Regions from separate parts of the Streptomyces sp. NPDC055287 genome, predicted to be linked through region 1. Evidence: predicted binding sites of a transcription regulator. Region 1 holds the regulator's gene; the other holds the start of a gene.
What was found. Region 1 encodes HrcA, which represses chaperone genes, less so after heat shock. Its sites were predicted from a motif close to TTNGCACTCNGNNNNNCNGAGTGCNAA; they were not measured.
Positions count from the first base shown of each region.

Region 2: a site for HrcA is predicted at 4,286-4,312, ahead of groL (chaperonin GroEL). Genes of this name have one in related genera too.

Region 1 covers NZ_JBSHNE010000010.1:102,533-116,969, reverse strand. Annotated here, with positions in the region: gene ACWIHY_RS18085 (PhoH family protein) at 1-774, opposite strand, end outside; gene ACWIHY_RS18080 (carbohydrate kinase family protein) at 914-1,981, opposite strand; gene ACWIHY_RS18075 (enolase C-terminal domain-like protein) at 2,165-3,466, opposite strand; gene ACWIHY_RS18070 (adenosine deaminase) at 3,586-4,575, opposite strand; gene ACWIHY_RS18065 (ribonuclease Z) at 4,591-5,496, opposite strand; gene ACWIHY_RS18060 (histidine triad nucleotide-binding protein) at 5,506-5,865, opposite strand; gene ACWIHY_RS18055 (hypothetical protein) at 5,973-6,248, opposite strand; gene ACWIHY_RS18050 (16S rRNA (uracil(1498)-N(3))-methyltransferase) at 6,647-7,390, opposite strand; gene ACWIHY_RS18045 (nitronate monooxygenase) at 7,387-8,469, opposite strand; gene dnaJ (molecular chaperone DnaJ) at 8,567-9,700, opposite strand; gene hrcA (heat-inducible transcriptional repressor HrcA) at 9,701-10,717, opposite strand; gene ACWIHY_RS18030 (MBL fold metallo-hydrolase) at 10,916-11,644, shown strand; gene ACWIHY_RS18025 (DUF3097 domain-containing protein) at 11,672-12,502, shown strand; gene hemW (radical SAM family heme chaperone HemW) at 12,702-13,934, opposite strand; gene ACWIHY_RS18015 (SpoIIE family protein phosphatase) at 13,957-14,437, opposite strand, start outside.
Region 2 covers NZ_JBSHNE010000022.1:53,764-68,200, reverse strand. Annotated here, with positions in the region: gene ACWIHY_RS27720 (alpha,alpha-trehalose-phosphate synthase (UDP-forming)) at 1-463, opposite strand, end outside; gene ACWIHY_RS27715 (glucosyl-3-phosphoglycerate synthase) at 546-1,496, opposite strand; SAM riboswitch class I at 1,674-1,801, shown strand; gene thrC (threonine synthase) at 1,819-3,117, shown strand; gene ACWIHY_RS27705 (MoaD/ThiS family protein) at 3,191-3,466, shown strand; gene ACWIHY_RS27700 (cold-shock protein) at 3,918-4,121, shown strand; gene groL (chaperonin GroEL) at 4,437-6,059, shown strand; gene ACWIHY_RS27690 (S8 family peptidase) at 6,243-7,415, shown strand; gene ACWIHY_RS27685 (DUF397 domain-containing protein) at 7,481-7,687, opposite strand; gene ACWIHY_RS27680 (helix-turn-helix domain-containing protein) at 7,671-8,510, opposite strand; gene ACWIHY_RS27675 (hypothetical protein) at 8,627-8,842, shown strand; gene ACWIHY_RS27670 (hypothetical protein) at 8,839-9,060, shown strand; gene ACWIHY_RS27665 (PTS transporter subunit EIIC) at 9,135-10,664, opposite strand; gene murQ (N-acetylmuramic acid 6-phosphate etherase) at 10,698-11,639, opposite strand; gene ACWIHY_RS27655 (MurR/RpiR family transcriptional regulator) at 11,715-12,647, opposite strand; gene ACWIHY_RS27650 (hypothetical protein) at 12,715-13,074, shown strand; gene ACWIHY_RS27645 (DUF4031 domain-containing protein) at 13,071-13,337, shown strand; gene ACWIHY_RS27640 (Cmx/CmrA family chloramphenicol efflux MFS transporter) at 13,521-14,437, opposite strand, start outside.

The DNA.
Region 1 (14,437 bases):
CTGCTCGGCGCTGGTGTTCTGCGCCTCGTCCAGGATGATGAACGCGTCGTTGAGTGTCCGGCCTCGCATGTACGCCAGCGGGGCGACCTCGATCGTGCCCGCGGCCATCAGGCGGGGGATCGAGTCGGGGTCCAGCATGTCGTGCAGGGCGTCGTAGAGCGGGCGCAGGTACGGGTCGATCTTCTCGTAGAGAGTGCCGGGCAGGAAGCCGAGCCGCTCGCCCGCCTCGACGGCGGGCCTGGTCAGGATGATCCGGTTGACCTGCTTGGACTGCAGAGCCTGGACCGCCTTGGCCATGGCGAGATAGGTCTTGCCCGTACCGGCGGGGCCGATGCCGAAGACGATGGTGTGCTTGTCGATGGCGTCGACGTACCGCTTCTGGTTGAGCGTCTTGGGGCGGATGGTGCGACCGCGGCTGGAGAGGATGTTCTGAGTGAGCACTTCGGCCGGGGTCTCGGTGACGGCCTCCGCGCCACTGCCGTTCCCGTCCGCTCTGAGCATGGCGATCGAGCGTTCCACTGCGTCCTCCGTCATCGGCAGTCCGGTGCGGAGCACCAGCATCATCTCGGCCAACAGGCGCTGGATCAGTGCGACCTCCGTCGGGTCGCCGACCGCGCTGACCTCGTTCCCCCTGACGTGGATGTTCACGTCGGGGAACGCGTTCTCGATCACGCGCAACAGGGAATCGCTGGAACCCAGGACCGTCACCATGGGATGTCTGTCGGGAACGGTGAACTGGGCGCGGGCCTGCGGCTGTGTGGGTGTCTGAGTCATGGGCCGGCACTGTGGCCTGCACATACCTCCCGTTGCAGGGTTCTCGCTGCTCGACAACCTCGTGAATCCAAGCCTACGTCGGTGCACTGACAGGGCCGAAGGCTTTTCGCACGCAGCCCGGCCGTCGGTTACCCGGCGGTTACGCGGGCCTGCGGAATCCGATCGTCGGCACCGCCCTGCGCAGCGGCCACACACGGGCCGCCGTCGGCAGCAGGCCGTCCAGGAAGGCGTACCGGCGCAGCGCCTGCGGGTCCTGCCCGTCGACCGCCTGCACCTGCTGCCACCAGGCCGCGATCTCCGACCAGCCGGGCGCCGACAGCGACCCGCCGAACTCCTGCACCGAGAGGGCGGCGGTCAGTCCGGCGAAGGCCAGGCGGTCGGCGAGCGGCCAGCCCGCGAGCGTACCGGTGACGAATCCGGCGACGAAGACGTCACCGGCGCCGGTCGGGTCGAGTGCCTCGACGGCGATGGCGGGGACCTCGGCGGTCTCCCCGGTCGAGCCGTCCACGGCGTACGCCCCCTCCGCGCCCAGCGTGACGACCGCGACCGGGACCTTCTCGGCCAGGGCGCGGGCGGCGGCACGCGGGCAGTCGGTGCGGGTGTAGCGCATCGCCTCCTCGGCGTTGGGCAGGAACGCCTCGCAGTGCTCCAGGTCGGCGAGGCCGGCCAGGTCCCAGCGGCCCGTGTCGTCCCAGCCCACATCGGCGAAGAGCTTGGCACCGCGGCGGGCGGCGGTGGCGATCCACTCCTCCGTGCGGCCGGGCGTCAGGGCGGCGACGGCGGCCCGCGCGCGAGGCGGGCAGTCGGGGAACGGGCCGGGTTCGGCGGGCGGCGGGGCCTCGTGGCCGTGGGACACCATGGTCCGCTCGCCCTCGTACGCCATGGAGACGGTGACGGGCGAGTGCCAGCCGGGGACGGTGCGTGACATGGTCAGGTCGATGCCCTCGCCGTCGGCGAGCGCGTCCCAGCAGTACTCGCCGTAGTGGTCGTCGCCGAAGGCCGCGGCCAGTGACGTACGCAGGCCGAGGCGGGCCAGGGCGGTGGCCATGTTGGCCACGCCGCCGGGGCTGGAACCCATGCCCCGCGCCCAGGACTCGGTGCCGCGCACCGGGGCGCTGTCGAGGCCGGTGAAGATGATGTCGAGGAAGACCGTGCCGGTGAGGAAGACGTCGCAGCAGGGGCCGTCGGGGGCGCGGAGCCCGTCCAGCGGGTCGACGTGGGTCGGATCGCCCTGCTGACCGGTGCCGTCTTCGGCCGCTGACGTGGCCGCTGCGTACTTTCTCACCGTGCTCACCCTGCGCTCCTGTGGTGTGGTGCGGATTCAGGCCAGTGTGCCCGATACGCGCCCCCAGAGGCTCGCGGCGATACGACGGCGACTTCCGCCCCGGCCCTACCAGCGGGGCAGCGCGGGCGCGGTCCAGCTCTCGTGGCCCTCCGCCCGCCGCATCGCGGCGGCGTCGTCGCGGTCCCGCATCGCGCCGTACGCCGCCTCGTCGAGCCAGCGGCCGTGGAGCCGCTCCATGGCCTCGCGGTCCAGCTCGACGCCGAGCCCGGGGGCGTCGGAGACGGTCAGCCGGCCGCCGGTGAACGTGTGGCGCCGGGTGATGACGTCCTCGGTCTGCCACGGGTAGTGGCTGTCGCAGGAGTGGTCGAGGTGGGGGACGGTGGCGGCGACCTGGGTCATCGCGGCCAGGCTGATGCCCATGTGGGTGTTGGAGTGCATGGACAGGCCGACGCCGAAGGCCCGGCATACGGCGGCCAGTTCCCGGGTGGCCCGCAGCCCGCCCCAGTAGTGGTGATCGGAGAGGACGACCTGCACGGCGTCGGTGAGGAACGCCTCGCGGATCTCCGGAACGGTCGTCACGCACATGTTGGTGGCGAGCGGAACGTCCGTCCCGGCCGACACCTCCGCCATCGCGGCCGTCCCGGGCGCCGGGTCCTCCAGGTATTCGAGTACCCCTTGCAGCTCCCCCGCGACCTTCAGGGATGTCTCCGGCGTCCAGGCTCCGTTGGGATCGAGCCGCAGGGGCTGTCCCGGGAACGCTTCGGCGAGCGCCCGTACGGCGGCGATCTCCTGCCCGGGTTCGAAGACGCCGCCCTTGAGCTTGAACGAACGGAACCCGTGCTCGCGCGCGAACCGCCGCGCCTGCGCCACGATCCCCGGCGGGTCGAGCGCGGCCCCCCAGTCGTCGCTCTCGCCCGCGCCGCCGGGGTGCCGCTCCCAGCGGTAGAAGAGGTAAGCGCTGTACTCGACGTGGTCGCGCACCTTGCCGCCGAGGAGCACGTGCACGGGCTGCCCGTACACCTTCCCGAGCGCGTCCAGGCAGGCCACCTCGAAGGCGGAGACGACGGACAGCCGCAGCTTGTCCGCGGTCTGCGCGCCGCGCAGCCCGCCGACGTCGACGCCGTGCTCCACGCGCGCGTGGCCGACGCCGACCCGCTGCGCGAGCGTGAACAGTCCGTTCAGATCCGCGACCGAGTGACCGGGCAGCAGGTCGGCGTACGGGCGGGCCAGTTCCAGGTACTTCGTATCGCCGTACGTCTCACCGACGCCGGTGACGCCGTCCGCCGTGACCACTTCGACGACCAGTCGCGGGGTGTACGGCTGGTGTACGCCCTGGACGTTGAGGAGGGGTGGGTCGGAGATCAGGACGGGGGTCAGCCGGACGTCGGTGATGGTCAGGTCCGCCACAACTACTCATCTCCGTATGCAGACGGTGTCCACGTATGAGAATGCAGCGTAGAGAGGCGCCCGCACGGGCGTCAACGGGCCCGGCACGGGCGGAGTCGCGCGCGGCCCCGGAAGCCGGCTCAGAAGACGTAGGCGTCGACCTCGGCGAGGTACGCCTCCCTGCGCTTCTCGTCGTGATCGAGGAAGGCCGCGCGGAAGGAGTTGCGGGCCAGCTCACGCAGTTGCTCCTGGCCGAGGCCGAGCGCCTCGTGCACCGCGTGGAAGGTGTCGCCGACGTACCCGCCGAAATAGGCGGGGTCGTCGGAGTTGACGGTGACCAGCAGCCCGGCCTCCATCATCTCCCGCAGCGGGTGGTCCTCCAGGACGTCGATGGCGCGCAGCCGTACGTTCGACAGCGGGCACAGCGTCAACGGCACCCGGTCGCGCACGAGCCGCTTCACGAGCTCCGGGTCCTCCATGGAGCGCAGCCCGTGGTCGACGCGCTCGACGCCGAGGATGTCCAGCGCCTCCCAGATGTACGCCGGAGGGCCCTCCTCCCCCGCGTGCGCGACCTTCCGCAGCCCCAGGGCCTCGGCGGCCTCGTACACCGCACGGAACTTCGACGGCGGGTGCCCGACCTCCGCCGAGTCCAGGCCGACGGCCGCGATCCGGTGCAGATACGGCCTGGCGGCCTCCAGCGTCTCCAGCGCGGACTCGGCGGACTGGTCGCGCAGGAAGCACATGATCAGCTGCGTCGAGATCCCGTGCCGCTCCTCGCTCCGGTCCAGGGCGCGGGCCAGTCCTTCGACGACCGTGCCGATCCCGACTCCGCGCGCGGTGTGCGCCTGCGGGTCGAAGAAGATCTCGGCGTGCCGTACGCCCTGAGCAGCCGCCCGCGCCAGGTAGGCGTCGGCGAGCCGGTCGAAGTCGTCCTCGGTGCGCAGGACGGCCATCAGCGCGTAATACAGGTCGAGGAACGACTGGAGGTCGTCGAAGAGGTAGGCGCGGCGGAGCTCTTCGGTGGTGGAGTACGGCAGCACCACGGCGTTGCGCGCGGCGAGCTCGAAGGCCAGCTCGGGTTCGAGGGTGCCTTCGATGTGGAGGTGGAGTTCGGCCTTGGGGAGGTGCATGAGGGGTCTTCTCGTTCAGGGGCGCTTGGGGAGGGGGACTCGCAGCAGGTCGGCGGCGACGGTCAGCTCGCCGTCGAAACCGGCTGACCGCGCCTGGTGTTCGAAGACCTGAGGATCGCTGTAGCGCTGCGAGAAGTGGGTGAGGACCAGGTGGCGTACGCCGGCTTCCCGTGCGACGCGGGCGGCCTGGCCGGCCGTCAGATGGCCGTGCTCGGCGGCGAGCCGCACGTCCTCGTCGAGGAACGTCGACTCGATGACGAGCATGTCGCAGCCCTCCGCGAGGGCGTACACGCCGTCGCAGAGCCGGGTGTCCATGACGAACGCGAAACGCTGCCCGCGACGCTCCTCGCTGACCTGGCCGAGCGTGACATCGCCGAGCCGGCCGTCGCGCTGGATGCGGCCGACGTCGGGGCCCTTGATGCCGTGTTGGGCGAGCAGCGAGGGCAGCATGCGGCGCCCGTCCGGCTCGGTGAGCCGGTAGCCGTACGACTCGACGGGGTGCGACAGCCTGGCCGCGTCCAGGACGTACGAGCGACCGGTGGCCAGAGGCCCGTCGGCGGCGACCGGCGCTTCGGTCAGCCGGACCGTCTCGCGGTAGGCCGTGGCGTACCGCAGGCGGTCGAAGAAGCGCTGCCCGCTTGCCGGGTAGTGCGCGGTGACGGGGTGCGGGACGCGGTCGAGGTTGATGCGCTGGATCACTCCGGCGAGGCCGAGCGAGTGGTCACCGTGGAAGTGGGTGACGCAGATCCGGTTGATGTCGTGCGCGGCCACGCCCGCCCGCAGCATCTGGCGCTGGGTGCCCTCGCCGGGATCGAAGAGGATGCCCTCGCCGTCCCAGCGCAGGAGGTAGCCGTTGTGGTTGCGGTGCCGGGTGGGGACCTGGCTGGCGGTGCCGAGGACCACCAGCTCTCGTGCGGACACAGATCTTCCTTAGCCGGGGGGCCAGTTGAGGCCGCGGCCGCCCAGGACGTGGGCGTGCGCGTGGAAGACGGTCTGGCCGGCTCCGGAGCCGGTGTTGAAGACGACGCGGTAGCCGGTGCGGTCGACCTTCTCGTCGGCGGCGACGTTGCCCGCCTCGGTCAGCACGTCCGCGAGGATCTGCGGCTCGGCGGCGGCCAGCGCGGCGGCGTCCGCGTGGTGCGCCTTGGGGATGACCAGGACGTGCGTCGGAGCCTGGGGGTTGATATCGCGGAACGCGACGGTCGTGTCCGTCTCACGGATGACCGTAGCGGGCACCTCCCCCGCGGCGATCTTGCAGAACAGGCAGTCTGCCTGCGGTTGTCCCGTCATGGTCCTGGCCTCCTCGAATGCGGCTGGATCGGGATGTTCCGATACCGATCAAGTATGGCCGCATGCTATCCGCCGCCGTGACGGACGGGGCTGACGAGGTGTTGCCGTCACTTGGCGGGAGCGCAGGTGCACGTCGGGCCGGGGGCGACGGTGACGGTGGCCGTGACGGTCACGGTCGGGCGGCCGGGGCCGCTCGGCAGGGGCGGCGCCGGGTGTGTTCCGGGGTTGCCCGGTGCGGTCGGTGTGCGGGGTGTGCCAGGTGCGCCGGGCGTGCTCGGTGCGGCATGGCAGTCGCCGAGCACATCGGCCCGGAACACGGTCCTTCCGCCCGTCTCGGCCGTCAGGTCACCGCGCACGCACCGCCCGTAGCGCTCCTCGGTCACCTTGCCGTCGATACGGATCGCCTGCCCGTCCCTGGTCTCGCCCTCGCAGTCGACGGAGGCGACCGCGCGGCTCGGTCCGGTCGCCGTGGCCCGGCGGGTGTCGCTGGTTGCCCTGCCGGCCCCGGCCTCGCCGGGCTGTCGACGTACAGCTCATCCACCGTACGTCGATGCCCGCCCGTTCCAGGGCGCGGGTGCCGGCCCGATCGGTGGTCATGTCGACGGTCACCGCACTCAGCCCGTCGGCTCCCGGTTCGCAGGCCGGGATTCCCGCAACTGCCGCACCGGCGAGGCCGATCGCCACCAGGGTCCGCTCGATTGCCCCCACGAACGGCAGCCTCGCACCGCTCCCCCGCCCGAGAAAGAGGAGTTGCGGCCACGCTTGTCAGGACCGGCGGCTGTCAGGACCAGCGGCCGGTGCGGCCCAGCAGCAGCGCCGCCGCCGCGGTCCCGGCGGTCGACGTACGCAGCACACTGCTCCCCAGCCGGTACGGCTTCGCCCCGGCCTCCGCGAACACCGCCAACTCCTCGGGCGACACGCCTCCTTCCGGCCCGACCACCAGCACGACGGACCCCGTCACGGGGAGTCCGGCGGTGGCGAGCGCCCCGCTGCCCACGGACGCGTCCTCGTGCAGTACGGCAGCGAAGTCCGCCGTGGCCAGCAGCGCGCCCACCTGCTTCGTCGTCAGCGCCTCCCCCACCTCGGGGAAGCGCAGCCTGCGCGACTGCTTGCCCGCCTCACGGGCCGTGGCCCGCCACTTCGCGAGGGACTTCGCACCCCGGTCGCCGCGCCACTGCGTGATGCAGCGGGACGCCTGCCACGGCACGATGGCGTCGACGCCGGTCTCCGTCATCGTCTCGACGGCCACTTCGCCCCGGTCACCCTTGGGGAGCGCCTGTACGACGGTGATGCGCGGGGCCGGTTCCGGTTCGACGGTCACGTCCGTCACCTCGACGACGAGCCGGTCCTTGCCCTCGGCCGCCACCACGACGGCCGCCGCTCCTGTACCGAGCCCGTCCGTCAGGACGACGTGCTCCCCGGCGTTCAACCGCCGGACCGAGACGGCGTGCCGCCCCTCGGGGCCTTCGAGCACGTACGGGCCCTTCGCCGGTACGGCGTCGACGACGAACACCGGCGCCGTCATGCCGCACCGCCCGTGCCCCGCAGGTCGAGTGCCGCGCGCGCCGCGTCGGACTCGGCCGCCAGGACCTCGACCAGCTGCCCGGCCGGCATCTCGCGCGCCATCCGGTGCCCCTGCCCGGCCCACAGCGCCATGCCCTGGGCGTCGCCCGCCTTGGCGGCGGCCTTGCGCAGGCCGGAGGTGATGTGGTGCACCTGGGGATAGGCGGCCGGGGCGTACGGGCCGTGCTCGCGCATGAAGCGGTTGACGAGACCGCGGGCGGGACGTCCCGAGAACGCCCGGGTGAGCTCCGTGCGTACGAACAGCGGATTGGTCATGGCCTGCTTGTGCAGGACGTTCGCGCCGGACTCGGGGCACACCAGGAACGCCGTGCCGAGCTGCGCCGCGTCGGCGCCGAGCGCGAGGACCGCGGCGACCTGCGCGCCACGCATCAGGCCGCCCGCCGCGACGATCGGCAGCTGCACGGTCTCGCGCACCTGCGCGACGAGGGACAGCAGTCCGATGCCGGTGCCGTCGTTCTTGGGGTCGTCGCGATGCGTTCCCTGGTGGCCGCCGGCCTCGACGCCCTGGACGCACACGGCGTCGGCTCCGGTCCACTGGGCGATCTGTGCCTCTTCGGGCGTGGTGACGGTCACGACGGTCAGCGTGCCGGCCTTGGCGAAGGCGTCGAGGACGGGACGGGTGGGACAGCCGAAGGTGAAGGAGACGACGGGGACGGGGTCGTCGATGAGGATGGCCAGCTTGGCTTCGTAGCCGTCGTCGGCGCAGTTGTCGGGTTCACCGAGGGGGGTGTCGTACCAGTCGGCCTCGCCGGCGAGCTGATGCCGGTAGACCTCCACGGAGGCGGGGTCTGCCTGGCTCGGCTGCGGCATGAAGAGATTGACGCCGAACGGCCGGCCCGTCAGGCCCCGCAGCTGCTTGATCTCCTCGTACATGCCGTCCGCGGTCTTGTACCCGGCGGCAAGAAACCCGAGACCACCGGCTTCGCAGACAGCGGCGACGAGCTGAGGACAGGAGGCGCCACCCGCCATGGGGGCCTGCACGATCGGATAACGGCAAAGATCGGTCAGTGCGGAGGACATGAACGCATAGTTTCATGCCCTCCGCACTGCACCGAATCGAGGCTTCGGCCGTCGCGGAGGCGAGCGCCTCCAGGACCCCGGCCGGGCCCGCGAGCGCCTAGCGCCCGTTGAAAGCGTCCTTCAGGCGCGAGAACAACCCCTGCTGCCCCGGCTGGAACTGACCCGTCGGGCGTTCCTCGCCGCGCAGCTTCGCGAGCTGGCGCATCAGGTCTTCCTGCTGCGGGTCCAGCTTCGACGGAGTCAGCACCTCCACGTGCACGATCAGGTCGCCGCGACCGCCGCCCCGCAGGTGCGTGATGCCACGCCCGTGCAGCGGGATCGACTGCCCGGACTGCGTGCCCGGACGTACGTCGATCTCCTCGACCCCGTCGAGCGTCTCCAGCGGGCACTTCGTACCCAGTGCCGCCGCCGTCATCGGGATCGTGACCGTGCAGTGCAGGTCGTCTCCGCGCCGCTGGAACACCGCGTGCGGCAGCTCGTGGATCTCGACGTACAGGTCACCGGCCGGGCCGCCACCCGGGCCGACCTCGCCCTCGCCCGCGAGCTGGATCCGCGTGCCGTTGTCGACACCGGCCGGGATCTTGACCGTCAGCGTCCGGCGCGAGCGCACGCGCCCGTCACCGGCGCACTCCGGGCACGGAGTCGGTACGACCGTGCCGAAGCCCTGGCACTGCGGGCAGGGGCGCGAGGTCATGACCTGCCCCAGGAAGGACCGGGTGACCTGCGAGACCTCGCCGCGGCCGCGGCACATGTCACAGGTCTGGGCGGAGGTGCCGGGTGCGGCGCCCTCGCCCGAGCACGTCGTACACACGACGGCCGTGTCGACCTGGATGTCCTTCGTCGTGCCGAAGGCCGCCTCGTTGAGGTCGATCTCCAGCCGGATCATCGCGTCCTGGCCGCGCCGCGTCCGCGACCGCGGGCCGCGCTGCGACGCCGTACCGAAGAACGCGTCCATGATGTCCGAGAAGTTCCCGAAGCCGCCCTGGCCGAAGCCGCCGGCTCCGCCGCCCGCCTGCGAGAGGGGGTCGCCGCCGAGGTCGTAGACCTGCTTCTTCTGCGGGTCCGACAACACCTCGTACGCGGCGTTGATCTCCTTGAAGCGCTCTTGCGTCTTGGGATCGGGATTCACGTCCGGGTGGAGCTCACGCGCCAGCCGCCGGAATGCCTTCTTGATCTCATCCTGGGAAGCGTCGCGGCGTACGCCGAGTACGGCGTAGTAGTCGGTGGCCACTTACGACTCCGCCAGGATCTGTCCGACGTAACGTGCCACTGCGCGTACCGCTCCCATCGTTCCGGGGTAGTCCATGCGGGTCGGTCCGACCACGCCGAGTTTGGCGACTGCTTCGTCGCCCGAACCGTAGCCGACTGCGACGACGGACGTGGAGCTGAGCCCTTCATGGGCGTTCTCGTGCCCGATTCGTACGGTCATGCCTGAGTCCGTTGCCTCACCCAGCAGCTTGAGGAGCACGACCTGCTCCTCCAGTGCCTCCAGCACGGGCCGGATGGTGAGGGGGAAATCATGCCCGAAGCGGGTGAGATTGGCGGTGCCGCCGATCATCAGCCGCTCCTCGGTCTCCTCGACCAGAGTCTCCAGGAGGGTGGACAGGACCGTCGAAACGGTTCCTCGGTCCTCCTTGTCGAAGGATTCGGGGAGGTCCTGCACCAGCTGAGGCACGTCCGCGAAGCGGCGCCCCACGACCCGGCTGTTGAGCCGGGCACGCAGGTCCGCGAGGGACGTCTCACCGAAGGGCGCGGGGCAGTCGATCATGCGCTGCTCGACCCGTCCGGTGTCCGTGATGAGCACGAGCATCAGGCGGGCGGGGGCCAGTGAGAGAAGTTCCACATGCCGAACCGTCGACCGGGTCAGCGACGGGTACTGCACCACGGCGACCTGCCGGGTCAGCTGCGCGAGCAGCCGCACCGTACGGGCCACCACGTCGTCGAGGTCGACCGCACCGTCCATGAAGTTCTGGATGGCGCGGCGCTCGGGCGACGACAGGGGCTTGACGCCCGCGAGCTTGTCGACGAACAGGCGGTAGCCCTTGTCCGTCGGGATGCGGCCGGCACTCGTATGAGGCTGGGCGATGAAGCCCTCGTCCTCGAGGGCCGCCATGTCGTTGCGGACAGTGGCCGGCGAGACGCCGAGCTTGTGCCGCTCGGTGAGCGCCTTGGAGCCGACGGGCTCCTCGGTGCCCACATAGTCCTGAACGATGGCGCGCAGCACCTCGAGTCTGCGTTCGCTGAGCATCGCGCACCACCTCCAGCTGGTCGGTCGTTCGGTGTCTGCCTGGCACTCACTGCGGGCGAGTGCCAGCAGCCCCCGGCCCAGTGTACGGCGGGCAGGTACGCCCCTAGCAAGGGCGGCCGGTCACGTTGTCGCGCGAGTCACCGCGCGACGGCCCTGTTCAGCGGGCGGAAGCCCCGGGGATGGGTCTAGCGTCGCGGTATGGACGTCAGTTGGGAAGAGGCAGGCTGGGAGCGGCTCGCACCGGGGGTGGGGCGGCGGCGTATGCCCGTCTGGGACGCCACTGTGGGCCTGGTGGCGGGGGGCGACGGCGGCGCGCTGCTCGTCGACACAGGGGCGACTCTGCGCGAGGGCGCGGAGCTGCGGGCCCAGGCGCAGCGGCTGCTCGGTCCCGGCCGGAGAGTGACGCACATCGCCCTCACCCACCCACATTTCGATCATGTGCTGGGTACGGCGGCGTTCTCGGGCACCGAGGTGTACGGAGCGGTGGGAATCGACGACCTGCTGCGGCGGGACCGCGACGCGCTGCGGGACGACGCGGTGCGGCACGGGGTGGAACGGGGCGCGGCGGCGGAGGCGGCGGACGTGCTCGTCGCGCCGCACCACACGGTGTGCGGCGAGTGGACGCTGGACCTGGGCGGCCGTCAGGTGCTGCTCGCGAACGTCGGTCCCGGGCACAGCGGCCACGACCTGGCGGTGCTGGTGCCGGGCAGCCCCGAGGTCGTGTTCTGCGGCGACCTGGTGGAGGAGTCGGGTACGCCCCAGGCCGGCCCGGACGCCCACCCGTCCCACTGGCCGGCGGCCCTGGACCGGCTGCTCGCGCTGGGCGGCGAGAACGCGGCGTACGTGCCGGGGCACGGGGCGGTGGTGAACGCGGCGTATGTACGTGCGCAGCGCGACGCGTTGGCGGCGCGATTCGACGTGTCGTGACGTGGGCCCGGCGCTATCGTCGGCGGAATGCGCAGCCGACAGTACGGGCCGGACCTCACCCCGCCCTGGAAGAAGACCGCCCCTGTTCCCGAAGTCCCCGCCGAGGCCGATCTGGTCGTGGAGGAAGTCACCACCGGTTTCTGCGGTGCGGTGATCCGGTGCGAGAAGACGGCGCAGGGGCCGACGGTGACCCTGGAGGACCGCTTCGGGAAGCACCGGGTGTTCCCGATGGAACCGCGCGGCTTCCTGCTGGAGGGCCGCGTCGTGACCCTGGTACGTCCGTCCTCCGCCGCGGCGACGCGGCCCGCCCGTACGGCGTCGGGCTCGGTGGCCGTGCCGGGGGCGCGGGCGCGGGTCGCGCGGGCCGGACGGATCTACGTCGAGGGGCGCCACGACGCGGAGCTGGTCGAACGGGTGTGGGGTGACGATCTGCGCATCGAGGGCGTGGTCGTGGAGTACCTGGAAGGCATCGACGACCTGCCCGCGATCGTCGCGGACTTCGCCCCGGCGCCGGACGCGCGGCTGGGCGTGCTGGTCGACCACCTGGTCCCCGGTTCGAAGGAGTCCCGCATCGCGGCGCAGGTCACGGACGCGAGTGTGCTGGTCGTCGGACACCCGTACATCGACGTGTGGGAGGCGGTGAAGCCGTCCGCCGTGGGCATCCGGGCCTGGCCGAAGGTGCCGAGGGGGCAGGACTGGAAGACGGGCGTGTGCCGGGGGCTGGGCTGGCCGGAGAACACGGGGGCGGCGTGGCAGCGGATCCTGGGGTCGGTCCACTCGTACCGGGACCTGGAGCCCGCGCTGCTGGGGCGGGTGGAGGAACTGATCGATTTCGTCACGGCGCCGACCGGGGGGTGACGGCAGGCGGTACCGGGGCGGGTGCGAGGGCCCCGCAACGGGCGATTCCATCCCGTCCGGCGTTTGAGGACACGCCCGCTGGGCGTCGCGGGGGCTCGCCCCCGGTTCGGACAGGGGCGGGTGGGGGAACAGCACCGCCGCAGGCAACCGCACAGCGCCGCGCCCGCCCGTCGGCACCGCCCCGACCCGCACCGCCCGGTCAGTCCACCAGGTCCCGGACCACCGCGTCCGCCAGCAGCCGGCCCCGCAGCGTCAGCACCGCCCGCCCTCCCGCGAACGGCTCCGGCGCCAGCAGACCGTCCGCGAGCGCCCGCTCCGCCGCCGCGAGCCCCGCGGGGGCCAGCAGCGACAGCGGGCAGCCGTCCGCGAGGCGCAGCTCCAGCAGGATGCGCTCCACGCGCCGGTCCTCCGCCGGGAGCACCTCACGCCCGGCGCCCGGCGACCGTCCGTCCCCCAGCGCCTGCGCGTACGCGCCCGGGTGCTTGACGTTCCACCACCGGACCCCGCCGACATGGCTGTGGGCGCCGGGGCCCGCGCCCCACCAGTCCGCTCCGCGCCAGTACAGCTCGTTGTGCAGGCATCGCGCCGCGTCCGAAGTCGCCCAGTTCGACACTTCGTACCACTCGAAGCCCGCCGCCGAGAGCGCGGACTCCGTCATCAGGTACCGGTCGGCGTGTACGTCGTCGTCCGTCATCGGCACCTCGCCCCGCCGGATCCGCCGCGCCAGCTGCGTCCCCTCCTCCACGATCAGCGCGTACGCGCTGACGTGGTCGGGACCGGCGCCGATCGCCGCGTCAAGCGACGCCTGCCAGTCCGCGTCGGACTCACCCGGAGTGCCGTAGATGAGGTCGAGGTTGACGTGCTCGAAGCCCGCCGCCCGTGCCTCCGCGACACACGCCTCGGGCCGGCCGGGCGTGTGCGTACGGTCGAGGATCTTCAGTACGTGCTGCTTCGCGCTCTGCATGCCGAACGAGACCCTGTTGAAGCCACCGGCCCGCAGCTCCGCCAGATACTCCGGGTTCACCGACTCCGGATTCGCCTCCGTCGTGACCTCCGCGTCGTCCGCGAGCCCGAACTCGTCCCGGATCGCCCCCAGCATCCGTACGAGATCACCCGCCGCCAGCAGCGTCGGCGTACCGCCGCCCACGAAGACGGTCCGTACCGGACGGGGATCGTCGCCGAGCACCTTCCTCGCGAGGCGGACCTCCTCCACCAGCGTGTCCGCGTAGTTGTCGCGCGAGGCCAGCGCACCGCCCGAGCCGCGCAGCTCGGTCGCCGTGTAGGTGTTGAAGTCGCAGTAGCCGCAGCGCGTCGCGCAGTACGGAACGTGCAGGTAGAAGCCGAGCGGCCGCTCGGCCGCGCCGGCCAGGGCGTGCGGTGGCAGCGCCCCGTCTTCGGGCATGGGCTCACCGTCGGGCAGTACAGAAGGCATGCCCCCATTGTCACAGCTCCGGTCACATTGCCTGGAGGACCAGCAGTGCCACGTCGTCGTCGGGCGGTGTCGGCGAGAAATCGTGCACCTCGCGCATGATCCTCTCTGCGACACCCTGCGCGCTCAGCCCCACGCACCGCCCGAGCGCCGCCGCCAGCCCGTCGGCGTCGTCGAACATGCGCCGCCCGGAGCGCCGCTCGGTCACGCCGTCCGTGACGCACAGCAGGGTGTCGCCCGCCCGGAGGACGAAGGTCTCGCTCTCGTACGTCACGTCGTCGACGACGCCGAGCAGCATCTGGGAGACGGCGGCCGGCCGTACGCTCCCGTCGGGCCGGAGCACGAGCGGCAGCGGGTGCCCCGCGCAGGCGAGCGTGCACCGCACCCCGCCGCCGTCGTCGGGCGCGAGCGGCACCAGTTCGCCGTACAGGAGCGAGAGGAAGCGGGGCTGCGGCGCGGCGTCCAGCAGGCTGAGCGGTCCGGGGGGCCCGGCGGGGCCGTCGCCG
Region 2 (14,437 bases), on a different contig from region 1:
GCACCAGGCACAGGTGGTAGTCCTGCACCAGCACCGCCGCGCCCGGCGCCGCTTCCGCCGCCAGCGCGTCGGCGAAGGCGCGGTTGTACGTTTCGTACGCCGCCCACTGCCGCCGGAACTCCGCGTCGAAGGCCGGCTCCAGCGGCGTCTGGTAGAGCATGTGATGGACGAACCAGAGCACCGAGTTCGCGATGCCGTTGTACGCGTCGGCGTGCACGTCGGCGTCGATGTCGAGCATCCGTACGCCCGCCGTGCCCGTCCCCCGCCGCACCGCCTCCCGGTCGCCGTCCCCCAGCGCCGCGCACACCCACAGCGAATCGGCGTCCTTCCCGATCGCCGACAGGCCCGAGACGAGACCGCCGCCGCCGCGCTTCGCGGCCAGCGTGCCGTCATCACGGAGCGTGTACGAAACCGGGCCGCGATTGGAAGCGACGAGAACCTGGGCAGCGTGCTCGGAGACCATGTGCCGAAACCTAGCCCGTCCGGGAAGCCCTCAAACGTGCGTACGGCCGGGCTGTGCCACGCCCGGGATTACGCCGCGTGGATTACGCCGCGCGCCGCGCCGCGTACTCGTCGATCTCGCACATCGGCGGCCGCTCCTCCGTGTCGACCGCATGCGTGTGCGGTACGAACCCGAAGCCGTCCACTCCCCGCTCGAACTGCGTCAGCGTCGGCCGCACCAGCGGGCCGCGCGAAAGCCGCAGGTGAGCCGTCCGGTAGATGGTGGCGGCCATTCGCCCGAGAGCCTGCCCGTCCTGGTGGCGGTGCTTGCGTACGCCGACATCCACCTGGGCCAGCGCGTCGAGGCCCACGGTGTGCAGCGAGTCGACCAGCAGGCCCAGCTCCACTCCGTAACCGACGGGGAAGGGCAGCCGCTCCAGGAGTGAGCGGCGTACGGCGTACTCGCCGCCCAGTGGCTGGACGAACCCGGCCAGCCGCGGCCAGTGCAGATTGAGCAGGGGGCGCGCCACCAGCTCCGTCACCCTGCCGCCCTGACCAGTGGCTTCGCCGAGCGGACGGTCGTACATCGCCTTCACGAAATGTACGTCGGGCTCGGTCAGCAGCGGCCCGACGATGCCGGAGACGAACGAGGCGGAGAAGTCCCTCAGGTCCGAGTCGATGAAGCAGATGATGTCACCGCTCGTTACCAGGAGTGACCGCCACAGGACTTCGCCCTTGCCGGGCAGGGCCGGTATGCGCGGCAGCACGGCGTCACGGTGCACGACCCGCGCCCCCGCCGCCGTCGCCACCTGCGCCGTACGGTCCTTCGAGGCGGAGTCGACGACGACGAGCTCGTCGACGAGGGGCACGGCCTCCATCAGCTCGTGGCGTATCGCCGCGACGATGTCGCCGACCGTCTCCTCCTCGTCGAGGGCGGGCAGCACCACGCTGACGGTGAGGCCACGCCCGGCCTTGGCCGCGACCAGCCGGTCCAGCGGCCGGTCGGCCGTGGACCAGGACCGCAGGTCCAGCCAGCGCTCCACCTCTTCCAGCACGGGCCTTCTCCCTCGTCCGGCGAGCCGTCGTACGACTCGTCCTGTGATCCATCTCGCGGTGCGGACGACTGTCTCAACCGTCCGGGGGTTCGGTTACAGTCTTGAACAACGCGGACGCCCCTCGCATCTCGGGGGCGTCGCGGAACAAATGCGCCGGGCCCAGACCCGGCGCCATAGCGCTCATCCAGAGGGACAGAGGGAACGGCCCGTTGAAGTCCCGGCAACCATTCCGCCGACCGCGAGGTATCGGTGGGGACGGTGCCAATTCCGTCTCACGGCGAAACGCGCCGTGGGGAAGATGAGGAGAAAGGGCCTCGCCACCATGGCTGTGCAGTCTGTTGAAGCTGATGCAAGCACCACGAATTCCCTGCCCGTAGACCTGGGCCCCGCCACCGCGCTTTCCTGCCGCGAGTGCGGAGAGCGATTCGAACTCGGCCCGATCTTCGCCTGTTCTTCCTGTTTCGGTCCTCTTGAGGTCGCCTACGACCTCCCGCTCGGTGACGCCGACGCGCTGCGCAAGCAGATCGAGGCCGGACCGGACAACATCTGGCGGTACGCGCCGCTGCTGCCCGTCCCCGCCGACGTGGCCTCGAAGCCGAGCCTGAACCCGGGCTTCACCAAGCTCGTCAAGGCCGACAACCTGGCCCGCGAGCTGGGTGTGACCGGCAACCTGTACGTCAAGGACGACTCCGGCAACCCGACGCACTCCTTCAAGGACCGTGTCGTCGCCATCGCCGTCGAGGCCGCCCGCGCGTTCGGCTTCACCACGCTCTCCTGCTCCTCCACCGGCAACCTCGCCGGCGCGGTCGGCGCCGCCGCCGCGCGGGCCGGTTTCCGCTCGTGCGTGTTCATCCCGCACGACCTGGAGCAGGGCAAGGTCGTCATGGCCTCCGTCTACGGCGGCGACCTGGTCGGCATCGAGGGCAACTACGACGACGTCAACCGCTTCTGCTCGGAACTGATCGGCGACCCGCTGGGCGAGGGCTGGGGCTTCGTCAACGTCAACCTGCGCCCGTACTACGGCGAGGGCTCCAAGACGCTGGCGTACGAGATCTGCGAGCAGCTGGGCTGGGAGATCCCGGACCAGCTCGTCATCCCGATCGCCTCGGGCTCGCAGCTCACGAAGATCGACAAGGGTCTGAAGGAGCTCATCGCCCTGGGCCTGGTCGAGGACAAGCCGTACAAGATCTTCGGCGCTCAGGCCGAGGGCTGCTCCCCGGTGTCGACGGCCTTCAAGGCCGGGCACGACGTCGTACGGCCGCAGAAGCCGAACACGATCGCCAAGTCGCTCGCGATCGGCAACCCGGCCGACGGCCCGTACGTCCTGGACATCGCCCGCCGCACCGGCGGCGCGGTCGAGGACGTCAACGACGAGCAGGTCGTGGAGTCGATCAAGCTGCTGGCCGAGACGGAGGGCATCTTCGCGGAGACCGCGGGCGGAGTGACCGTCGGCGTGACGAAGAAGCTCATCGAGGCCGGGCTGCTGGACCCCACCCTCACCACCGTCGTGCTCAACACGGGCGACGGTCTGAAGACCCTTGAGGCGGTGGCCCCGACCACGGGCCAGTCCGCCGTCATCCGCCCCAGCCTGGACTCTTTCCGAGAGGCCGGCCTCGCGTGAGCGAGCGCAGCGAGCGAACCCAAAAGGAGGCGCGTCACGCCGTGCGTCTCCGAGCGTCAGCGAGGAGAAAAGCATGAGCGTCAACGTCCGCATTCCGACGATTCTCCGTACGTACACGGACGGCAAGGCCGAGGTCGCTGCCGAGGGCGCGACCCTCGCCGAGGTCATCGCCGACCTGGAGAAGAACCACACGGGCATCGCGGCCCGCGTCCTGGACGACCAGGGCAAGCTGCGGCGCTTCGTCAACGTGTACGTGAATGACGACGACGTGCGCTTCGAGCAGGGCCTGGAGACCGCCACGCCGGACGGCGCCGGCGTTTCCATCATCCCGGCCGTCGCCGGAGGCTGACCGTCCGGCACTGTGCCGGAGGCTGACCCCCTCTCAGGACACCCCGCGTTACGCCGATTGCCCTCTCCGCCATGAAAGCGGAGGGGGCAATTCTGCATGGTTGAGCGCGGTACAGTTGGGGAAGCCCCCTTCGCTGCTTGTGCCCGGCGCATATGAGAATGCGTCCCCGCACGACAAGAAGCAGCCAAAGTGCCGGACCCAATTGCCCGCTCATGTGCGCCTTGTCCGGCCCGAGTTGCCCCGGAAGTCGGGGAATTCATCGCATTCGCCTGTTCCCTCATGCCCAGATTTCTCGTCGGATTGACCTGTTGCAGAGGGCAGTTGGGCGGATACATTCAGCCGCGGTCGACGCGTTCCGGCGCACGCCCTCTCCTGTCGGAGGGTGGAGGAGTCTGACCCAGGGCCCGCGAAGTGCGGTCCTGTGCAAGGGCCAGAAATAGGGGAGTTAGGCATGGCTCAGGGCACCGTCAAGTGGTTCAACGCGGAGAAGGGGTACGGCTTCATCGCGGTCGACGGTGGTGCGGATGTTTTCGTCCACTACAGCGCGATCCAGATGGACGGGTACCGCACCCTTGAAGAAGGTCAGCGAGTCGAATTCGAGATCTCGCAGGGCCAGAAGGGTCCGCAGGCGGACATGGTCAAGCTCGCCGTCTGATCTCGGCGCGATCGGCCACCGACGCACTCACACAGGAAGGGCCTGTACCCCACACCGGGTGCAGGCCCTTCCTGCGTGCCGCCGTCCCTCAGTACGCCTGTCCACATCCGAGGGGGACGCTTGCACTCGAAGGGGTCGAGTGCTAATCATTGGCGTTAGCACTGTTAGCACTCTCCCAGTGAGAGTGACAGAAGGACCGGGCCGGTGAGGCCCGCAGGCCGGGTGGGACAAGGAAAACCACCAGGCAGGCAGGCCGTCCGTCGCGGGCGCCACTCGGTCCGGAGAATCCACCCCAGTCCGGGAGGACCACTTCACATGGCCAAGATCATCGCGTTCGACGAGGAGGCACGGCGCGGTCTCGAGCGCGGGATGAACCAGCTCGCCGACGCCGTCAAGGTCACCCTCGGCCCCAAGGGCCGTAACGTCGTCCTCGAGAAGAAGTGGGGCGCCCCCACGATCACCAACGATGGTGTTTCCATCGCCAAGGAGATCGAGCTCGAGGACCCGTACGAGAAGATCGGCGCCGAGCTGGTCAAGGAAGTCGCGAAGAAGACCGACGACGTAGCCGGTGACGGCACGACGACCGCGACTGTCCTCGCCCAGGCTCTGGTCCGCGAGGGCCTGCGCAACGTCGCCGCCGGCGCCAACCCCATGGCCCTCAAGCGTGGCATCGAGAAGGCCGTCGAGGCCGTCTCCGCCGCTCTCCTTGAGCAGGCCAAGGACGTGGAGACCAAGGAGCAGATCGCTTCTACGGCCTCCATCTCCGCCGCCGACACCCAGATCGGCGAGCTCATCGCCGAGGCGATGGACAAGGTCGGCAAGGAAGGCGTCATCACCGTCGAGGAGTCGCAGACCTTCGGTCTGGAGCTTGAGCTCACCGAGGGCATGCGCTTCGACAAGGGCTACATCTCGGCGTACTTCGCCACCGACATGGAGCGCATGGAGTCGTCGCTCGACGACCCGTACATCCTGATCGTCAACTCCAAGATCTCCAACGTGAAGGACCTCCTTCCGCTGCTGGAGAAGGTCATGCAGTCGGGCAAGCCGCTGCTGATCATCGCGGAGGACGTCGAGGGCGAGGCACTGTCCACGCTCGTCGTCAACAAGATCCGTGGCACCTTCAAGTCCGTCGCCGTCAAGGCTCCGGGCTTCGGTGACCGCCGCAAGGCCATGCTCGGCGACATCGCCATCCTCACCGGTGGCACCGTCATCTCCGAGGAGGTCGGCCTCAAGCTGGAGAACGCCGGTCTCGACCTGCTCGGCCGTGCCCGCAAGGTCGTCATCACCAAGGACGAGACCACGATCGTCGACGGCTCCGGTGAGAGCGACCAGGTCCAGGGTCGCGTCAACCAGATCCGTGCCGAGATCGAGAACTCCGACTCGGACTACGACCGCGAGAAGCTCCAGGAGCGCCTGGCGAAGCTGGCCGGCGGCGTGGCCGTCATCAAGGCCGGTGCCGCCACCGAGGTCGAGCTCAAGGAGCGCAAGCACCGCATCGAGGACGCGGTGCGCAACGCCAAGGCCGCCGTCGAGGAGGGCATCGTCGCCGGTGGTGGCGTGGCTCTGCTCCAGGCCACGGCCGTCTTCGAGAAGCTCGAGCTCTCGGGCGACGAGGCGACCGGCGCCAACGCCGTGAAGCTCGCGCTGGAGGCCCCGCTCAAGCAGATCGCCGTCAACGGTGGTCTCGAGGGTGGCGTCGTCGTCGAGAAGGTGCGCAACCTGGCCGTCGGCCACGGTCTGAACGCCGCGACCGGCGAGTACGTCGACATGATCGCCGAAGGCATCATCGACCCGGCGAAGGTCACGCGCTCTGCACTGCAGAACGCCGCGTCCATCGCCGCGCTGTTCCTCACCACGGAGGCGGTCATCGCCGACAAGCCCGAGAAGGCCGGTGCCCCCGCGGGCGGCGGCATGCCGGGCGGTGACATGGACTTCTGATCCGTCAAGGATCGGTAGCTCCATCGTCGTACTGCTGTACGCGACCGAGGGCGGCATTCCCCGTGAGGGGGGTGCCGCCTTCGGGCGTTTCTGCCCGCGCCCCGGCGTGTCGCTACGTAAAGTATTCAAACCACCGCACAGAGTGATTGCGCGTGATCGTTTCTGCATGGTGACATCGTGACCATGCCACACCTCATGAGGATCGCCCTCGCGGCCGCCGTCACGGCTGTCCTGGCGACCGCAGGTCCGTTGTCCGCCTCCGCGCAGCCCGCCGAGTCGGCACCCGCCCCGCTCCGTCTGGCCGACCAGCCCGTCCCGGACCAGTACCTCGTCGCCATGAAGCCCGCGTCGGACGTCGCCCAAGCCGCTCAGGAGGTTGGCGTCACCCCCCTCTTCAGCTTCGAGAAGGTGATGCACGGCTTCGCGGCCAAGCTCACGGACGACCAGCTCGCCAGCGTGCGGGCCGACCCGAACGTGGCGGCCGTGGAGCAGGACGCCGAAGTCACCGCGTCCGGGCCCGCCGCGTCCTGGGGCCTGGACCGGATCGACCAGCGCGCCCTGCCGCTCGACAGCCAGTTCAGCACCGCCGCGACCGGCGCCGGAGGCAACGCGTACATCCTCGACACCGGTATCGACTACAACCACAGCGAGTTCGAACAGCGCGCCAGGTTCGGCTTCGACGCCTTCCCGGCCCAGGGTCAGTTCGGTAGGGACTGCGCCGGCCACGGTACGCACGTCGCGGGCACGGTGGGCGGCAGGACGTACGGGGTGGCACCCCAGGCGAATCTCATCAGCGTCCGGGTCCTCGACTGCCAGGGAAGGGGCAGCAGCGTCACGATGATCGCCGGGCTCGAATGGACGGCGTCGCACGCCGCGCAGAACCCCGGCAGGCCGGCCGTACTGAACGGATCGCTCGGCGGCGGGTATTCGCGCCTGGTGAACGAGGCCGCCACCGCACTCTCGGACAGCGGTGTCCTGCCGGTCCTCGCGGCGGGCAACGACGCGAAGGACGCCTGCGGCGTCTCCCCGGCATCCGCCGACCGGGTGGTCACGGTCGCCGCGTCCGACAGCTCCGACGCGCAGACCTCCTTCTCCAACCGGGGCCCGTGCGTGGAGCTCTACGCACCGGGCGCCGCCATCGTCTCGGCCAGGCTCGGAGGCGGAAGCGTCGCCCTGAACGGCACGTCCATGGCCTCTCCCCATGTTGCCGGGACCGCCCTGCTCTACAACACGGTCAACCCGGCGGCCACGCCGACACTGATCGCGACCTGGCTCGACGCGAACTCCACGAAGGACGCACTGTCCGGCGTCACCCCGGGCACGCCGAACAAGCTCCTGTTCACCGGCGGCCTCTGACCCCCCGCGGCGCCCTGCCCTCCACTCCTCGGCTCCGGGGGTGGGGGGCAGGCGTCGTTGCCGTTCTAGCGCCGCTTGAGATCCGCGACGAAGGCGGACCAGGCGGCGGTACGGAACACGAGCGCCGGACCGTTGGGATTCTTGGAGTCGCGGACGGGGACGATGTGGGGGTGGCTGTCGGAGACCTCCAGGCAGTTGCCGCCCTCGCCGCCGCTGTAGCTGGACTTGTGCCAATTTGCTGTCGTCAGGTCGTAGTCAGGGCTGATCTTCATGCGCGCAATCCTCCGCCACTGATGTGATCAGAGCCAGGGATTCCTTGGGTGACAATGCCATGGCCCTCACCAAATCGTATGACAGTTCGTAGCGGGCGACGGTTGCCGGATCGTCCTCCAACTGCCCTGTTCCCAGCACTTCGAGGTAGGCGAGCGGGGGCGCATCTTCGAAGGCCATCAGCTTGAGGGCGCCGTTCATGGCCGCGTGCGCCCCCGCCTCGAACGGCAGCACCTGCACGATGACCCGGCGGCGCCGGGCTATCGCCGTCAGGTGGCGCAGCGCCCCCGCCATCTCAGCGGGCTCGCCCACCCGCCGACGCAGTACCGCCTCGTCCAGCACCGTCCACAACAGCGGCTTTGTTGGATCGTCGAGGAGGCGCGCTCGCTCCAGCCTCGCCGCTACCAATTCGTCGATGACATCCTCGGTCGCTGTCGGCTGGTACGCGCGGAAGATCGCCCTTGCGTACGGCTCCGTCTGCAACAACCCCGGGATCAGCAGCGGCGCGTACTCCTTGATCGCCACCGCGATCGCCTCCGCTTCGGCCGCCTCCGCGAAGTGGTCCGGGTACTTCGACTTCGTGGACGCCTTGCAGTTCCGTTCGAAGAATCCGCCCGTCCCCAGGATCTCGTCTATCTTCACGGCGTACTCCGGCATCATCCGGCGGGTCCCCGCCTCCAGTTGGCCGATGAACGAGCCGCTCACGAAGAGCGGCTGACCGAGTTCCTCCTGGGTGAGGCCCTCCTTCTCGCGCGCGTGGCGCAGTTCCGCGCCGAGCAGCGCCCTTGGGGAGGAAGACGGATCGAGGCCCTTGGGTCCGGGCATGGCAACTCCCTGTACGACAGCTGGGGTTGTTGGACTGCCACCCCTGGTCAGGCTAGGCGACTTTCCGCCACTCTGAGTGAGGAAAGCGAACACTCGGTGTGGGAGGTGCCTGGTCAATGGTGGTGCGATCGTCGGAGCGGCTGCGGGCTGCGGAAGAGGTGGTGGCCCAGTTGCGGGAGGGGCTCGGGGTGGTGGCGGTGACCCTGCCGTCGCTGCGGGTGGACGTGGTGTCGCTGGCGAGCGAGGCTCCGTACCCGCTGGTGGACCTGGGGCGCTGCAACCTCGACACCGCGCTGCGGCTCGCGGCCGTGCTCCAGGGGCTCAAGCCATGACGGAGGGTGAGCCGCCGCAGGCGGGGGCGTACGCCGTCGATGTCCGGGACGGGCGCGTGGGCCGGGTCATGGGACGGGTGGGCACCTACGTACAGCTACGGCCGCCCGGCGGGGGCAAGGAGTGGGACTGCCCACCGGAGGACGTGCGTCCGGCGGCGCTCGGAGAGGTGCTGAGGGCGCGGGTACGGGAGATCAACGCGGAAGGGCGGCTTCCGTGAGCGGTGCGGGCCGGTGCGCCGCTCACGGCCGGAGCCCCCGCAGGACCGGGGGAGCCGCCCCACCGTGCGTACGGTCAGACCCGTGAGGTTTCTTCCCGCGGGGTCACCGGCGCCGGGGAGCCCGGCAGCGGGGCCGCCTCGGTCCCGGGTTCCTCGTCCGTGTTCAGGTCGGTCAGCATCTGCTTGCTGAAGCCGAAGAAGTAGGTGGCGAGGAATCCGGTGACGTAACCGACGACCAGGCCGACGGCGTAGATGGCGACCATCGCGCCGACGCTCCTGTTGCCGTCCAGGAGGGGGAACAGGGCCCAGCCCGACGGGCCGATGGCCGTGGAGCCGACCGTGTCGCCGAGCTGGCTGAACAGGCCGACGAATCCACCGCCGAAGGCGCCGCCGACGCAGGCGGTGATGAACGGGCGGCCGAGCGGCAGCGAGACGCCGTAGATCAGGGGCTCGCCCACGCCCAGGAAACCGGCCGGCAGCGCGGACTTGACGGTGCGGCGGACGGAGCCGTTGCGGGGCAGGCGGACGTAGACCGCGACGGCCGCGCCGACCTGGCCCGCGCCCGCCATGGCGAGGATCGGGAGGAGGACAGTGAAGCCCTGCTGCTCGATGAGGGTGGTGTGGATCGGGATGAGGGCCTGGTGCAGGCCGAGCATGACGAGGGGCAGGAACAGGCCGCCGAGGACGAATCCGGCCGCCGCGCCGCCGGTCGCCAGCAGCCAGTCCGCGAAGTCGCCGATGGCGGTGGAGATCTCACCGGCGACGAACATCAGGCCGAAGACGGTGACGAGACCGGAGATGAGGACGGTGAGGGTCGGGGTGACCAGTACGTCGAGAGCTTCCGGGACCCGGCGTCGGCACCACTTCTCGACGTACACCGCGAGCACCGCCGCGCCGAGCGCGCCCAGTACACCGCCCTGGCCGGGGGACAGGGTCTGACCGAAGGCGTCGATCTTGGCGACGCCCGGGAAGACGATGATCGAGGCGACCGCGCCGCCCAGGATCGGCGTACCGCCGAACTCCTTGGCGGTGTTGAGGCCGACGAAGACGGCGATCAGGGCCATGAAGCCGGTGGCGATCGAGGCGAGGGCAGGGGTGAGGGCGGGGAGCAGGCCGAGGTTGACCAGCAGGCCGTTGAAGCCGGCGATGATGCCGCAGCCGATGAGCGCGGGGATCAGCGGGACGAAGATGTTCGCGATCCTGCGCAGGAAGAGCTTGAAGGGGGTGGCGTTCTTCGCCTTCCGCTCGGCCTTGATCGCGGCGCCCTGGGCGGCGAGTGCGTCGGCGGTCATGGCGGAGGCGGTGACGGGTGTGGCAGGCGTGGCGGGTGTGGGGGTGGCCGCCCGTTCCTCCTCGACCAGGGCCTCGAACTCGGGGGCGACCCGGGCGACCGTGCCGGGGCCGAGGACGATCTGGTACGTCGTGTCCTCGACCACGCCCATGACGGCGGGGAGGGCCTTCAGCCGCTCGTCCTGGACGAGGGTGCGATCGCGCAGACCCAGCCGGAGCCGGGTCATGCAGTGGGCGATGGAGGTGACGTTCCCCGCGCCTCCGACGAGCGGAAGGATCGCGGCGGCGGTGGCGCGGTTCTTGTTCTCTGTCATCGTGCGTGGTGCCTTGCTGTGGGGGGAGTTGGATCAGGCGGTACGGGCAGCCTGGAGCGCGTCGCGCAAATGGCCCCGAGCTTCGTCGAGCAGGGCCGCGGCTGTGGGCCCGTCGACGGATCCCAGGAGCACCAGGATGGCGTTCTTCACCTCTCCGTCGGTGGCGGCGAGCGCTGCTTCGATCTCCGTGTCGCGCGCGCCGGTCGCCAGGGCGACGATGCGGCGCGAGCGGGCGCGCAGCTTCTCGTTGGAGGCGCGTACGTCGACCATCAGGTTTCCGTACGTCTTGCCGAGCCGGATCATCGTGATGGTCGAGATCATGTTGAGGACGAGCTTCTGGGCCGTGCCCGCCTTCAACCGGGTCGACCCGGTGAGGAGTTCGGGCCCGACGACGATCTCCAGGCCGTGCTCGGCGGCGGCTCCCAGCGCGCTGTCCGCGTTGCAGGACAGGCCGAGGGTGAGGGCTCCGCGCGTACGGGCGTGCTCGACGGCGCCGATGGCGTACGGGGTGCGACCGGAGGCGGAGATGCCGACGACGGTGTCGTCGGCGGCCAGGCCGAGTGCGTCCAGGTCCTCGGCCGCGAGCTCCTTGGAGTCCTCGGCGCCTTCGACCGCTTTGATCATCGCGGACGGTCCGCCCGCGATGAGGCCGACGACCTCGGCCGGGTCGGTGTTGAAGGTGGGCGGGCACTCGCTCGCGTCCAGTACGCCGAGCCGTCCCGCCGTACCGGCGCCCGCGTAGATCAGACGGCCGCCGCGGGCCATCCGCTCGGCTGTGGCGTCAATGGCGGCGGCGATCTGGGGGAGGCGGGCGGCGACGGCCTCGGGGACGGTGCGGTCCTCGCCGTTCATGATGCGGGCGATCTCGGCCGTCGGGAGCTGGTCGATGTCGGCGAGCTCGGGGCGGAAGGCCTCGGTGGTGAGGGTGGCGAGCTGGGCGCGCAGTTCGCCGTACGTGTTGCTGGTGGAGGTCATGGGGAGTGCGGCTCTTTCTCGTCGTACCGACTGCGTGTCTGCCTGGCTGCGTTCCCGCGTGACCGCGGGGCCGGGCTAACGGCTGCTGTTGCGAGGGGTGTGGCGGTGCGCGAGCGCCTCGTAGGAGGCGGCGAGGGCAGGGGCGGCCGTCTCGTACGTACGCTGGGCGACGCCTATGAACAGGCAGTCCACGACGAGAAGTTGGCTCGTGCGGCTGGACATGGCGGCCGGGCGCAGTTCGCTCTCGCGGGCGGTCGACGTGGTCAGGATGTGGTCGGCGTACTGCGAGACGGGTCCGTCCGGGCGGCCGGTGATCGCGACCGTCGTGGCCCCCCGGTCGAAGGCGACGCGGAGCGGTTCTATGGCGTCGCCGGTCGATCCCGAGTGCGTGATGGCTATCGCCACGTCGCCGGCGCGCAGCTGCACGGCGTTGGTGACGGCGAGGTGCGGGTCGGTGTGCGCGTGCGCGATGAGGCCGATGCGCAGCAGCTTCTGGGCGAGGTCCATGCCGACGAGGCTGGAGGCGCCGACGCCGTAGATGTCGATGCGGCGGGCGGCGGCGAGGGCGGTGACGGCGGCGCCGAGCTGGACGGTGTCCAGGCCGGCGGCGGTGTCGGCGAGGGTCTGCTGCTCGTCGTACGCCAGCTTGGTGACGACGTCGGCGATCGGGTCGTCGACCGCGATGTCGGCGGTCACGGCGGGCGCCCGGCCGGACTGCTGCTGGGCGGCGAGCCCGGCGAGCGCGAGGCGCAGGTCGCGGTAGCCGGGGTAGCCGAGGAGGCGCGCGGTGCGGACGACGGTGGCCTCGCTGGTGCCGGTGAGCTCGGCGAGGCCGGTGACCGTGAGGGCGGCGCAGCCGGCCGGGTCGGCGGCGACGGCTTCCGCGACGCGCTGCATGGAGCGGGTCATGGACGGGGCGAGCGTCCGCACCTTGGCGGCGAGGGCGGCGGGCGCGGGCGGGGCGGTTCTGCCGGCGCCGGTGAAAATTTCCTTCACTTCATTGGTCACACCTGAAAGATATTTTCGTGCTCCGGGGGCGTCAACCCCCTCCGTTCCCGCGCGCGACAATGGCTGCATGGACCCCACGACTCCTCCCCTGGAACAGGCCTTGCACGTGGCCCGTGCCCTGGTCATGGCCGACCTCGCGGCGCGCGACGTGGCCCAGGCGGACGTCGTGTCGCTGGTCGAGGACGCGGTGGCGCACCGCCGCTGGTGGGTGGAGCAGTGGCCGGAGGGTGCGGGGTACGTCGTGGGTCTGATAGCCCAGGACGTGCAGGACGCGCTGCTGGAGCGCTACGGGCGCTGGCCGCTGTGCCCGGTGTGCGGCGGCGGTGAGCCGCACGCCCTGGAAGTCGAACCGGAGTTGGGGGCCGACCCCCACTGGGTCTGCTCGAAGGCGGCGGTGATCGTCGCGCCGGTCGGCAGCCTGCGGTGACGGTCTACATCGACCCGCCGACCTGGCCGGGCCACGGCCGCATGTGGTCGCACCTGGTGAGCGACGTCTCGTACGAGGAACTGCACGCCTTCGCCGCCTCCATCGGCTGCCCGTCGCGCGCCTTCGACCGCGATCACTACGACGTACCGGAAGCGCGGTACGCGGACGCGGTGCGGCTGGGGGCGGTCGAGGTCGGCTCGAAGGAACTGGTCCGCCGCCTCACGGGGGCGGGTCTGCGCCGCCCGAAGGGCCGCCCGGCGTAGAGGTGCCCGGTCCTGGGGCCTGGCCGGTCCTGGACCCGCTCAGCCCGAGAAGGCGCTGGTGTCCAGGACCCCGCCGAAGGGTTCGGGGAGGCGCACGTGCTCACCGAACGCGGCACGCTCGCTGAGCTTGTACGCGCCGTTCCGGGGGCCGGTGAAGAGCGTGGTCGTCGGCCCGTGGCGCGGTCAGAGCTGCTTGGTGCGGACGGCCTTCGGTGTTGACGCCGAGGACGCCACCAGGCGGGAACGCGACCGCTGGAGGCGCAGGGAGGCGGCGACGGCCGCCAGGGCCACGACGGTCATCGCCGCGCCCGCCCACGCCGTCGACGAGAAGCCGAAGCCCGCGTCGATCACCGTGCCGCCGAGCCAGGGGCCGCCCGTGTTGCCCAGGTTGAACGCCGCTGTCGTGGTCGCGCCCGCCAGGGTCGGCGCGGCGCCGGCGACGTTGAACATCCGGGCGTTGAGCGCGGGCGCCGTGTAGAACGCCGAGAAGCCGAGGAGGAACGACACGGCCACGGCCACCACCGCGCTGGACGCGAAGAGCGCCAGTACCGCCAGGAAGACCGTCGACGCCGCGATGCCGCTGATCAGTACGCCGAAGAGGTGCGCGTCCGCGACGCGGCCGCCCACCGTCGTACCCACCAGAGCACCGATCCCGAACAGCGCCAGCACCGTGGGAACCCAGCCCGCGTCGAGGCCCGCCACATCCGTCAGCAGCGGCGCGAGGTAGCTGAACGCGCAGAAGACGCCGCCCGCCGCGAGTGCCGTGACGGTGATCGCGAGCCAGACCTGACGGTCACGGTAGATCGCCAGCTCCCGCATCAGCCGCGGCTCCTCCGCCGGGAGCGGAATGCGCGGGATCAGCGTCACGACGCCCACCAGCGCGAGCGCCGACGCCGCGCCCACCGCCCAGAACGCCGCCCGCCAGCCCAGGTGCTCGCCGAGGAACGCCCCGGCCGGTACGCCCAGTACGTTCGCGATGCTCAGGCCGCCGATCATGACCGCCATCGCCCGCGCCCGTGAGTGCACCGGCACCATCGCGATCGCGACCGCCGCCCCCACCGCCCAGAACCCGGCGCACGCGAACGCGCTCACGACGCGCG